Regions from separate parts of the Lysinibacillus sp. BSL11 genome, predicted to be linked through region 2. Evidence: riboswitches for the same ligand, from Rfam matches in the RefSeq annotation. Region 2 holds a riboswitch; the other holds the start of a gene.
What was found. Region 2 has a riboswitch for FMN ahead of ribE (riboflavin synthase). Riboswitches for the same ligand answer to the same signal wherever they lie in the genome.

Region 1: linked by a shared signal. The riboswitch ahead of RCJ95_RS03850 (ECF transporter S component) and the one ahead of ribE (riboflavin synthase) in region 2 are both predicted to bind FMN.

Annotation. Positions count from the first base shown of each region.
Region 1 covers NZ_JAVGCX010000002.1:233,315-240,364, reverse strand. The annotation lists gene RCJ95_RS03865 (ATP-binding protein) at 1-364, shown strand, start outside; gene sigX (RNA polymerase sigma factor SigX) at 443-976, shown strand; gene RCJ95_RS03855 (RNA polymerase subunit sigma) at 973-2,259, shown strand; FMN riboswitch at 2,403-2,588, shown strand; gene RCJ95_RS03850 (ECF transporter S component) at 2,806-3,393, shown strand; gene RCJ95_RS03845 (sodium-dependent transporter) at 3,614-4,960, shown strand; gene RCJ95_RS03840 (STAS domain-containing protein) at 5,016-5,402, opposite strand; gene RCJ95_RS03835 (methyl-accepting chemotaxis protein) at 5,441-7,050, opposite strand, start outside.
Region 2 covers NZ_JAVGCX010000002.1:12,754-19,803, reverse strand. The annotation lists gene RCJ95_RS02745 (methyl-accepting chemotaxis protein) at 81-905, shown strand; gene RCJ95_RS02740 (HAD-IA family hydrolase) at 952-1,569, opposite strand; gene RCJ95_RS02735 (YibE/F family protein) at 1,811-2,587, opposite strand; gene RCJ95_RS02730 (YibE/F family protein) at 2,584-3,708, opposite strand; FMN riboswitch at 3,929-4,054, shown strand; FMN riboswitch at 4,171-4,296, shown strand; gene ribE (riboflavin synthase) at 4,503-5,141, shown strand; gene ribB (3,4-dihydroxy-2-butanone-4-phosphate synthase) at 5,166-5,795, shown strand; gene ribH (6,7-dimethyl-8-ribityllumazine synthase) at 5,811-6,293, shown strand; gene RCJ95_RS02710 (spore germination protein) at 6,432-7,050, shown strand, end outside.

The sequences.
Region 1 (7,050 bases), 220 kb from region 2:
TGAATTTAATGACGAGGCCATGATTAATATAGATGAGGATCGCATTGAACAAGTGCTTACAAATTTAGTCGACAATGCCCTTAGACATACAGATGAAGGGTCTGTGTCTGTGAAAGTAGAGCAGGAGCCGACATTTGCTAAAATATCTGTTCAAGATACAGGACATGGCATTCCTCAAGAGGACTTACCCTATGTCTTTGAACGTTTTTATAAAGCCGATAAGGCACGTACTCGTTCCAAGGGTGGAACTGGTCTCGGCTTAGCCATCGCTAGAAATATTGTGAAGGCACACTCAGGTAATATTATGGTAGACAGTGTGTTGAAAGAGGGTACGACCTTCACGTTTTATTTACCGTTCGATTAATAACAAGTATTGCTATTAATTGGCTGTAACTTCTATGAATGTAAGACGACAAATATTATAGAACGGGGGTGGAGTGCTTTGAATGACTCCGTGTTCCATCGACTATACGATGCATATCACCAAGACGTGTTTCAGTTTTTAATCTATTTAGTAAAAAACCGTACACTTGCCGAAGATTTAGCACATGAAGTTTATGTACGAGTGTTGCGCTCATACGATCAATTTGCAGGGAATAGTAGTGAGAAAACTTGGCTATTTGCTATTGCTAAAAATGTAGCGATTGATCATTTTAGAAAGCAAGCTGTACGTCAAAAGCATTCACATGATTTCTTTGACTGGGAAACGGAACAGCTCCATTCAACCACGCCATCACCGGAAGATATGCTACAGGCCAGTGATGAATTTATGCAGGTAGATTCAGCACTTGAAAACTGCACAGGCGACCAAAAAATGGTCATTATAATGCGCTATTTTCAAGATTTATCGATTGCAGAAACAGCGCAAATACTAGATTGGACAGAAGCTAAGGTAAAAACGACCCAGCATCGAGCCATTAAATTTTTAAGGCAACAGCTACAGCCGATTAGAGAACAGGAGGCGAAACGGCAATGACACATAAGCCATTTGATGATGAACAGCTTGAACATGTCTTGAACAATGCCCCTAAGCTTTCTGACCGCCGTTCAAAAGAAGAAATATTAAATCGGTTAATGGCAGATGCTCGCTTGCAGGATAATAGTCACCTTCAAGAAGCAATACAACAACCTATAGAGAATGAAGAAGCACAACCAGAAAGTAAACCTTTAATTCAAGATGAACGACCATCACGCTTAAAGTTCCGAAAAATGCCGATTTTTACGAGTGTAGCAGCAGTTTTCGCGATAACGGTACTCGTTGGCTTCATGTTCATGAATAATGGCGCTAGCCAAAAAGATCTCGCTAGTACGCCAGAAAAGGCTAATTACGCTACGTTACAGGAAGATCGTTCTGCTAAAGAGGCAGCAACCCAGGATGAGGCACTTCAATCCAGTATTGTATCGGAGCATGAGCGTATGTTATCTTTACGGTCGTCTGTCTATGAGGAAGATGTGAAAGATGCTGTCGTTTTCCGTATTGGTTTGGCAGGACGCGATGCAGAAAGTGTTCCGATGACATATGTGATACCAAATGAGCGTGTAGCAACTGATTTTGGAACAGAAAAGCCTTCTACCTTACAGATGTATGAAAAATATGCTCCTCAAATAGATGAAGAAGCCAAAGGGTTTACGGAATATCATCCTTTTAAAGGTGAACTGAAGGAGAAGGAAGACAAGCTTGTCCACGTTTTACCAAAGGACAATGACTATGATGTTGCATCAGCTACCGTTAATGAATACAAAGGGACTTTAGAGGATACCTTCTCGGATTCTGAATATACGGAAGTTGAGATTCAAAATGAAGATGGCACACCTTATGAGTTTTCTCAAGAGGGTGAGCCAAGTCAAGCCATGTCATTAACAAACGCTAAGCATTTTAATTATTATTTATACCAAGATGGTAATGGGGCAGAATATCTGTCACCAGATTTCCGTCAAACATTTGCTAATGTTACAGAGGCACTTACACTAATGAAAAACAAAAATGATGATGTTTATGTAACAGTGGTTCCTGAAAACGTAACATATACCGTGAAAGAGGAAGCGGAAGGTGTAGTCGTAACATTCGATATTCCCTTAGATTTAGCATCGATGGAGCCGATTCGCGCTACCCAATTGATTGAAGCTATGATGTTAACTGCTGCTAGCTTTGACCAACAATTACGCTTAGATAATGTGGTCCAAGAAAGCTGGGAAGGATTCGATTTAAAAACGTATTTGCCAAAGCCTGTGGGGCCAAATAAACAATCTATGCCTTAGTCAGAATCAAAAATGGAGCATCCCTGTAACATGGAATGCTCCATTTTTATAATACATACAAATCTAATCGGATTTTTTTAAGCAGAACTATTTACTTTTTCTTAATAATTAATTATAGTAAGGTTGTAGTATAAAATAATATGATTCATCTTCGGGGCAGGGTGAAAATCCCGACCGGCGGTAATAGAGTGGTGAACCGTTAATGTTTCCATTAACTCGAATGGTTTATGCTTCGCTCTTCAGCCCGCGACCTGTGCAAATTTATTTGCATGGCTGACTTGGTGTGATTCCGAGGCCGACAGTTAAAGTCTGGATGGGAGAAGATGGAGGTACGATCGTCATTCATTGTTATGAAATAAACTATGACCGAGCGCTTTTTTTGTATGGCTTTTTAAACGGTGCTCAAAAATAGTTTAAATTGACGCTTATTCGTCATGCCTTTCTCCCTTGTGCTCTTCATGCATAAGGGTTTTTTCGTGCTAACAATTGAAAGATCGTCACCTTTCTTCTTGCGAGATTGAATCAGCAAAGAGGAGAGAGTTTTCTATGAAGAAAAATGTTAAACTCCAATCGTTTATTACGATTGGCATGCTGAGCAGTATTTCGTTTTTATTAATGCTTTTTAATTTCCCAATTCCACCATTCCCAGCATTTTTGGAAGTGGACTTTAGTGATATGCCTGCATTAATAGCAGCCATCACAATGGGGCCTGTAGCTGGTATTTTAGTAGAATTATTTAAAAATGTATTGGATTGGATTTTCTCTGGAACGCCAACAGGTGTGCCAGTAGGTCATATGGCCAACTTTGCAACGGGTATTTTATTTATTTTACCAGTAAGCCTTATTTTTAATCGCTTTAAAACAATTGCTGGTCTTGTTGGAGGTTTAGCGACTGGGACAGTTGTAATGGCAGTAGGCATGAGTATTTTAAATTACGCAGTATTTTTACCGATGTACACATACTTCTTAGGTATGGAGCCTGTTGTAGGTGATTCACTTTATAAAATGATTATCGCTGGGATTTTACCATTTAACATTGTGAAAGGTATTTTATTAACGGCTATTATGGCATTTTTATTTACAACAATGCGCAAATGGATCGACCGCCAGCGTTCTATCTATATAACAAAATAATTTTTACTAACCTCGGGTCAATATACCTGAGGTTTTTTTGTTGGAAGGAACGATGGATAGGAAAAGGTGTGAAGAATAGAAAGGCAAAACTAACGGATAAATATAGAAAAAAGTAATAGAGTAAAATAGCTAAATAGTACTTTATGATTATAACCTAGTCGAAAGCTACATTTTCATGTAAAATAGAGAAGAGTTTAGAATGTTTGAGGAGTTTGAAGAGATGAGTGGAAAAAAAGGACAATGGTCTAGTAAATTAGGTTTTATTTTAGCATCAGCTGGTGCGGCGATCGGACTAGGGGCAATTTGGAAACTTCCCTATGTAACAGGACAAAGTGGTGGGGGAGCATTTTTCCTTATCTTTGTGTTATTTACCTTGTTAATAGGGCTACCGATGTTATTATCCGAGTATGTTTTAGGACGTGGTACACAATCCGAGGCTGTAACAGCGTATAAAAAAATTGCTCCAACTAAGCCAGGCTGGGCTTGGATTGGTCGAATGGGCGTGCTAGGTTGTTTTTTATTATTAACTTTTTATAGCGTAGTTGGAGGTTGGATCTTTATTTATAGTGGGCTAGGTGTAGCTGGCGCGGTAATTGATCCGGCAGTAGATCCAACTGAATTATTTGGAAAAATTATAGGCACACCTTGGATTACGCTAGTTGGTCTAGTGTTGTTTACATTGGTCAACGTACTTGTGATTTCATTAGGTGTACAAAATGGGATTGAAAAGGCCAATAAATGGATGATGCCGTTACTTTTCATAATGTTCATTGTCCTTGTTGTGCGTGCTGTTACATTAGATGGGGCAATGGAAGGGGTAAAATTCTTCTTATGGCCAGATTTCTCGAATATTACGGGTAAGGCATTATTAGAAGCCCTAGGGCAATCGTTCTTTGGGTTAGCAGTAGGCTTTTCTTGTCTAGTTACATATAGCTCTTATCTAAAAAAAGATGTCAGTCTTCCGAATTCAGCAGGTTCTGTAGTGTTGTTAACCGTGCTTGTTTCATTTTTAGCAGGATTAGCAATTTTCCCTGTGGTGTTCGCCTTTGATTTAGAGCCAGCAGCAGGTCCAGGTTTGCTATTTATGGTGCTACCAACAGCTTTTAGTCAAATGCCATTCGGTGAAGTGTTTTTAGCTATGTTTTTATTGCTATTTTTATTTGCTACATTAACGTCATCATTTAGTTTATATGAGATTATTGTCGCAGCATTTATGGAGAATAGTCAGAAATCCCGTCCAATGTGGACACTTTTACTTGGTATAGTCGTGTTTATTGCAGCTATTCCAGCTGCACTTTCTTCGAGTGTTTTGTCGGATATAATGATTTTTGAGAAAAGTATTTTTGATGCAACCGATTTTTTAGTGTCAAATATCATGCTTCCACTAGGGAATTTATTCATTGCTATTTTTATTGCCTATGTAGTAGATAAAGAATTTGTGAAGAGAGAATTGCTAACGGGTAGTCAAATGGGACAAGGCTATTATTCGACATACCGTATGTTAATGTTAGTTGTTGTACCGATTATCATTCTAGTTGTGTTTGTTAATATGCTACTGCAGTATTAAAGAAAAGGTGTATTCCTATTAGACGGAATACACCTTTTTATTAGTATAACAAAAATTAATAGTCGTTAAGCGATAGCTCACCTAGCCAATCTTCTTTAATAATCTTCCTTGCTTGTTCTTCACTTTCGGCAATAGGGAATACTTTATCAACCTGTGAAATAGCGAATAAGTTGCGAATGAAATCATCGACGACAATAATGGCGATTTTCTTATCTTTTACAGACACCTTCTTAGCGAAATTAACGATCATACCGAATCCAGTACTATCAATATTTGTTACCCTTTGCATATCGATAATGTATCCGTGTTTTGTGTCTAAGCTAAGTGTTTGAAGCTCTGACTTTATTTCTTCAATCATCCCGTATTCTAAATCGCCTGTAAACGCAATCACAATATAATCAGCCTTTGTGTCAATATTCATTGCAATTTTCTTCTGATTCATCCTATAGCGCCTCCATTTTTCTTTTCTTGTTTGGGGATTTATTCAAACTTAAATTTATTCACTTCATTTTGTAATTTATCAGCAATTGATGATAACTCATCTGAGCTTTGTGTAATTTCTGCAACAGTCGCATATTGCTCTTCTGAGGTTGCGGCAATCTCTTCTGTAGCTGCTGCAGCATCCTCGATGATGCGAGAAATATCTTGGATAGCCTGTTGCACACCTAAGGAGTTGTCGTTAACATGTGTAAATGCCACTTTCATTTGTTCGACACCTTCTTCAGTTTCGACAACTTTCTCCACAATTTCTTTTAAGGCACTTCCGCCTTTATTGATGATTGTTACTTGCTCCTCGACAGCTAGTAAATTACTTTCCATTGTCCGTACAGTCACAGATGTTTCCGCTTGGATATCATTAATAAGATTAGTAATTTGTCCAGCTGCTAAACTTGACTGTTCAGCTAACTGACGAACCTCTGATGCAACGACAGCAAAACCTTTTCCTTGATCACCTGCTCGTGCTGCCTCGATGGCCGCATTGAGTGCTAACAGATTCGTTTGTTCTGCGATGCCAGTGATAACGGTAATAATACCACCAATTTCTTCAGAGCGCTTGCCTAATTTTTGGATAGAATCAGTTGCATAAGACACTGTTTTCGTAACATCACTTAGATGCATAATCGCTTCATTGATGGCTTCTTCTCCTTTACGCGCGATATGTGTGGATTCGATAGCGCTGTTTAAAGTGATTTCGGCCTTTTGTAAGCTGTTTGATACTTCTTCAATCGTTTTTTGCATCATTGAAACTATTCGCTCAGCCTGATCAGATTGAGTGGTAGTACCAACGGCGATTTCATTCATTGTTAGTGCGATCTGATTAGATGCTTCACTTGTTTGATGTGATGATTCTGCCAAAGTGTGTGACGACTTTGCAATTTGATGTGCACTACCAGCCACAATCTTTATCGTCTCTGTTAAATGATTTTTCATACTACTAAATGCGCGAGCTAATTCAGCGATTTCATCTTTGCCTTTAGGGTTTAACAGTTTAACATTTAAATTTAGTTCTGCTAGTTCCTTGGCATTGGTACTTAGAATGTTAATAGGATTAACAATTTGCTTTTGTAAGAACCAACTAATTCCTCCGATCATTACAATGGCGATTACTAAGGAAATAGCTACATTCTCCAGTGCTGATTTTGTGGCAATGCTTATATAAGGAGCGGTAGGGACAGCGGTTGCCCATACACCGATAACCTCGCCTTGACTATTTACAATTGGATCATAGGCTGCTTGATGCAAACTTCCTAAGACATTTGCAGAACCGATAAAGCGCTTTTTTTCTCCTAGCACAACAGTAGCAACCTCGTCGGAAACCTTGGTATTTAAAGCGCGTTGACCATTATCCACTATATTGGTACTTATACGCGTATCGTTTTGAAAGATGGAGACAGCATTCCCGTTTGTGAGTTCTCCAACTTTATCAGCTACCTCAAAGTTTTCTACCATATTGATATTGCCCTTATAGAGTTGGTTGTTTTTAATGGACCATTCTCCAGGATATTTAGCGTCTAAATATTCATAGCTTAACTGTATATCTGATAAAAGCTTTGTATCAGCACTTTCTAATAGATTGTTCTTGGCAACAA
Region 2 (7,050 bases):
CTGGACGTTGGTGTCTTTTTTCGGATCGCATGATATAGTTAAATTGATACAGTTCAGAAAATTTTAGGGAGGAAAAGACAATGCATCCTAAACTACAAGCAACTATCGATTCGATTGATTTATACCAAGCAACTTACCCAGAGGATGCTTGTGTCATCGTGGCAGATACGGAAAGAGTGCTTGCCTACAAACCAGGAAAAAAGGTTGACTTAAAAGTTGGGGTTGGTGATCCAGTACATAAATATCGAGGTACAGCAACAGAAATAGCGTTAAGTTCAGGGAAATTTGTAAAAGAGGAGCGTGGTGCAGAAGGTTTTGGTATGGCCTATATTGCCTCTGCCCAGCCTATTTTTGAAGGAGGACGTGTTATTGGCGTAGTAAGTGCCATTATTTCCAATGAAAAAATGGATAGTATGCGCCTACTGGCAACCGAGCTTTCAAGTGCTGTAGAAGAAATGACAGCTACAAATGAAGGATTAGCCACTGCCAGTAAGGATGTATCCAATCGTTTGGAAGAGTTGTCTAATTTCTCAGAATCAATGACAGGCGATATAGAACAAATTAATGTGATTGTCCATTTAGTAAAAGATTTAGCTATGAAATCGAGAATTCTTGGTCTAAACGCATCCATAGAAGCGGCACGTTCAGGTGAGCATGGGCGTGGCTTTGCGGTGGTCGCTTCTGAAATTCAAAAAATGTCTCAGAGTAGTACAGAAAGTGCTGATAGCATAACTGTGCAACTAGAAAACATTAAACAATCCATCGATCAGGTCAATGCATCATCGAATCAAATTGCTGCGTTTACACAGCAGTTTGCTGCGAGTATGCATGAATTAACAGATGCCTACAAAGGGGTTAATAGTACAGCAGAAAAGCTTATGCAAATTAGTGACATCAAAGGATAGTCATATAAAAAGGATAATAGACAAGTGCTATTATCCTTTTTCATGATTAAATGATCTCTAAAATTTCCTGTGGTGTTGTGACACTGTATTCAGGTTCTTCATTTTGCACGACCTCTTTGGCATCATAGCCCCATTCCACCCAAATAATTGGTACTCCGGCTTTCTTACACGCAACAATATCCCTTTGCTCGTCTCCAATATATACGACGTCAGATGAGTCAACATTCGCTTCCTTTAAAAACTTTTTCATTACTTTGTCCTTACCAAAAATGCGGTTGGAGCAAAGTACATCTGCTACACAATGAATACCGTTCATTTTAAGAAATTCTAAAATATTCTCTTTAGAGTTTGAGGAAATAATCAGGATTTTATAGCCTCTTTTATCAATCTCTATTAATACTTCCTTCATTCCCTCGAACAGATGAACATCATTTAATGATTGGCGATACAATTTATAAAATTGCGGTAAAATCATAGGCAACTTATACATTGGAAAGTCGAATAATTTACTGCGTTCTGAAATTGATAATTTTTTTAATGTATCAATTTCCTTCAATTCAATGCCTTTAAATTTATATTTTTGGGCTAAAGTATTCCATGCTGATGCAAACACAGCAGTAGAATCTGCCAGCGTCCCATCAAAATCAAAGATAATATGCTTCATTGCAAACTTTCTCCTTTTTCATCTCGTTGTATTGACGTTCTATGCTAAAAAATGTTACATGGAATGGGCGATCTAGTAATCCTGAAATAACAACCATTTTGAGCGTACGTAAACATCTTATGGTAAATATTATCAGAAAATGAGGCGATTGCAATGGAAATGCTACAACAAAAAGAGGTGTCTCATAAGTCCATTGAGACACCTCGGCCTTATTTTGTTTTATGATAGGTGCTGGTAATTTTTATAAAAGTTTTTCTGATTTTTCGCGTGTACGAATTAAATAATAGGCATTGATGCAGGAGGCGATCGGAATAATCAGTGCAATGCCGATACCTGCACAAAAAATGGTTGTCATTTCTGCACTAAAAACCTTGGAGTTAACAATTTCTCCAATCGAATAGGAGAGGTCCTTGAACCAGATTAACAAGCTTAAATAGCCACCAAAGAAAGCAAAAAATAACGTATTGGTATCGGTTCCTAATATATCTCTTCCTATACTTAAGCCAGCTGCAAATAGTTTTTTTCTACTAATCGAAGGATTACGATAAAAAATCTCATGCATGGAGGTAGCGATAGAAATAGCTACATCCATAATGGCACCTATCGTACTCATAATGATGACTGATGCACCAATCTGCACAAAATTAACACCAATGTAGAGAGAAAAGATGCTGATTTCTTCAGTTGATTCTTCGCCAAACCCTTGGATCATCGACTTTTCCGTTACAAAGGTAATAAAGAGTAGTAACACAACTATCGTCACCATCGTCGAGATAAAGGCTGTAATGGTTTTACTATTTGTTTTATTGATATAGAAAAGGCTAATACAGCTAATGATCGTACAGGCAATAAACGTCAAGATGATAGGGCTATTTTTAGGGTTTGTCATTAAAAAAATGGTGACAAAGAGTACACCAAAGTTTAGGAATAAAGAAAGAAATGAGCGTATCCCCTGTCTACCGCCGACTAGAACCATTAACACGCACAATATAACTGCTAATAAGACGACAACATTCATTCTCGAACCCTCTTTCGATTAATGAAAAATATAGCGGTATACAGACTAATAGGAATCGTAAGGACAACACCAATACCCCCTGCTAAGGCACGGGCTAATTCTAAAGAAAGATTTAAGGACAATGTAAGCCCTAATGTGGAAGAATTTTTTAAATAGAGAATAATCATAGGTATGGAGCCGCAAAGGTAGGCAAAGAATAAAATACTTGTAATAGTACCCATGATATCTTTACCGATTTCATGTCCCGAAGATTTAAGTGCTTTGACAGGGATCGTAGGATCTTGCTCGTATAAAGCAAAAATCGAGGAAGCCATTGTAATAGAAACATCCATTACTGCCCCGAGTGAGCCAATAAATAAACCTGCCATAAAGACGGTACGATAGGGACGCGTTAAAAATTGCATTTCTTCATAACGAAGACCATTTTCACCTGTCAACCACATTACAATAGAGCTTATGATAAGCGCTAGAATAGTGCCTAAAAGTGTGGACACGATGGCTACATATGTTTTTGTATTTAATCCACTAATAAGTAGTAGCGAGATAATTGTAAATAGCACCGCACAAATGCCGCTGACTACTAATAGGCTTACGCCCCCATGCTTCACATAAAGATCTAATGCGAATGATAAAATCACAGCATTGACCACCAGGCTAATGATAGAAAATAAGCCTTGTCTTTTACCTATAATAAGTAGGGCAAAAATAAAAATCCATGCAATCATTACCATGGTTTGATCACGTTTTAAATCGACAATGGTTCCTGTTAAAACTGATTGTGCTGTGCGATCATCTAGCGTGACAAAGATTTCATTGCCTACATGGTATTCTTGATCAAAAGCACCAGACGAAGAATAGTCATTCGTCAAATGAATGGATTGCCCCTTATGCTGACCATTTTTGATAATGGCCATAATTTCCTGTGTAAATAAAAAATCCTTATTTTCATACATGTCTTTCATTGGTTCTGATTTTGTTACATCCACTTGCGTTATTTTCGCTATCGGTCGATCATAAAATTGTTCATTATGATGTACGAAAACAATCGAAACCCCACAACAGAATGCTAATAGGGCATAGCAAATAGCTTGTTTAAAAGGTATATTTTTTAAAAATGTCAAGTAAATGACCTCCAAACGGCTAGACTGAATAGTCACTTGTAAAGGAACGTTTTTTTGATTAAGAAGTTCCATTAACAGGTTAAATGTCATCATTTTAATAACATCTTTTACATTTTTTAAGTCTCGTCAGAGCTGTTTAAAATTTATGCTTCCAAAAAAATTTAAAAAGAAGGATGGATAATATAATAAAATAGTGTTATCGTAAGACTAGCTAAATAAAAATATTCTTCGGGGTAGGGTGAAATTCCCGATCGGCGGTGATGAAGCAATTCAAAGTCCGTGAGCGCAAGCTGATTTGGTGCAAATCCAAAACCGACAGTTACAGTCTGGATGGGAGAAGGGTAAAAATGCGAACTTTTTAAATTGATTCTAATTTAGAAGGTTTATTTGACTATGCATTTATTACAAAACTTCCCAATCACCTTGTGGGAAGTTTTTTTATTTAGCTACAATCGAATAGAAGATGTTCTTCGGGGTAGGGTGAAATTCCCAATCGGCGGTGATGAAGCAATTCAAAGTCCGTGAGCGCAAGCTGATTTGGTGCAAATCCAAAACCGACAGTGATAGTCTGGATGGGAGAAGAACGAATGAGATAACAGTCTATGAAAAAATTGTTTTCAAATAGGCTTATTTGTTGATGTCTTATACTCCCAAAACCCCTTTGATGTAAAGGGGTTTTTATTTTTATATTGTTAACGAGAGAAGGGAGAAGGATAAGGATAAGGCACAAAAACAGGTGGATCAACTTTAAAAGTAAAGAATAGAAGTGCTAATAAAGTAGAGTAGGTGATGGAATGTTTACTGGACTTGTAGAGGATATTGGTATCATAAAAGCCGTGCAAAGCGATCGGAACAGTATGAAAATTACGATTCAATCAGCCAAGATAACGGAGGATGTCAAGCTTGGTGACAGTATAGCGGTCAATGGAGTTTGTTTAACGGTGACACATTTCACACAACAGCAGCTTACGATGGATGTTATGCCTGAAACAGTCAAAGCAACAAATTTACAGCAGCTGGCAATAGGTGATTCTGTTAATTTGGAGCGGGCCATGCCTGCTAATGGACGATTTGGAGGTCATTTTGTTGCTGGTCATGTTGATGGAGTCGGCAAAATTTTGCGAAAACGTCCAGTGGCAAACGCCGTTTATATTGATATCGAAATGTCTGAGGAACTAACCAACTTTTGTATTCCAAAGGGTTCCATAACAATTGATGGCACAAGCTTAACCCTTTTTCATGTTGAAGCCAATAGTGTCACGATTTCGCTCATTCCTCATACTTACAAAGAAACCGTTTTAGGTTTGAAGAGGGTTGGAGCAATCGTTAATATCGAAACCGATTTAGTCGGAAAATACATTATAGGGCAATTAAAAAAAGGGCAAACAACGCCAGCTATTACAAGAGATTATTTAGCACAACATGGTTTTTAAATCATAGAATAGGAGTTGATCATCGTGCTACATTCAATTGAAGAAGCCATAGAGGATTTAAGGCACGGCAATATGATTGTGGTGGTTGATGATGAGGATCGAGAAAATGAAGGAGATCTTCTGGCACTCGCTGAATTCATCACACCAGCAACAATCAACTTTATGGCAACCAATGGTAGAGGTTTAATTTGTACGCCGATTTCGCAGCAGCTTGCACAACAGCTAGATTTATATCCAATGGTTCAGCACAATACGGATAACCATCAAACCGCATTTACGATAAGCATCGACCATGTAGAAACAACGACAGGGATTAGCGCCTTTGAGCGTGCGCTAACGATACAAAGGATGATAGAAAAGCAAGCTAAGCCGACTGATTTTCGTCGACCAGGCCATATTTTTCCGTTGATTGCGAAAGAGCAAGGAGTGCTGCAACGGAGAGGGCACACAGAGGCGACGATTGATCTAGCGAAGCTTTGTGATAGTGTACCAGCAGGTGTTATTTGCGAAATTATGGGGGATGATGGGCACATGCTTCGGTTTGAAGAACTGACAAAGTTCGCTGCACATCATGGCTTAAAAATGATATCGATAGAAGCATTGGTTGCATATCGTAAACAATTATCCACTAATAAATCTAAAATTTCTATGTAAAAAGGAGAAAAAACAATGGGTCAAACATTTGAAGCACAATTAATTGGAACGGATTTGAAAATTGCAGTAGTAGTGGGTCGTTTTAATGAGTTCATTACTAGCAAATTATTGGATGGGGCAATGGATGGTTTAACTCGTCATGGGGTTGATCCTGCATTTATTGATGTTGCATGGGTACCAGGGGCTTTTGAAGTTCCTTTTATGGCAAAACAACTGGCAGAAACAAAGAAATATGATGCCATTATTGGTTTAGGTACTGTTATTCGTGGCTCTACAACACACTATGACTATGTTTGTAATGAATCTGCAAAAGGCATTGCCAATGTGTCATTGTCAACGAATGTACCTGTTATTTTTGGAATTGTTACTACCGAAAATATTGAACAGGCAATTGAACGTGCAGGAACGAAATCTGGTAATAAAGGCTATGATGCGGCAATGTCTGCAATTGAGATGGCAAATCTAAAGAAAATGATTAGTTCAGGACAATTTAAATAGTCGTCACAACATTTGTTTCTTTGAATATTTTGAACAACCATGGGAAAAATATGCTTAAGTGTATTTATTGAATGTGATTGTTTTCATAAATGTACTAATCTTGAGCTGGCTCAGTAGGAGATGAGAAGTATTTCATCAATGGAACAAATTAATTTGAAAATGTTGAAATCACTATTTCAACGCTCTGCTGATGTGATTTTCCAACAATATAATTTTCAGCAATATACAGTACATTTGATAACTTGTGATGCAATGGTCAATGAGCAAATTCTTCAAACTGTGGTTGTTCAACGTGTTCAATCTTTGTTAAGCAATGTCACTGAGGACATGCTAGAGGAAGAAATCGAACAGCATTTACACATTCCCTATTTACAAAAGATTTTATCGAAAGAGGATGCGGTAACTAGGGTCTATAAAGGACATGTCTTATTGTATTTTGAAGAAAATCAATTACTTTATTCTAGTGATATTTCAAAAAGACCCAATCGAGAGCCAGGGGAAACAACATTAGAACTAGTAGTAAAGGGACCTAGAGATGACTTTATTGAAGACGTTTTTATTAATATTGCTTTATTAAGAAAACGATTACCCACTAATTCTTTTAGTGTAGAGACATTAGAAATTGGCAAGCGTTCTAAAACAACCGTAGCCATTTTATATATGGAAGACATCGTAAATTTAGATATGCTGGAACAAATTCGACTTCAATTACAAAAAATTGATACGGATATTGTTATCAATGGTGACTTATTAATGG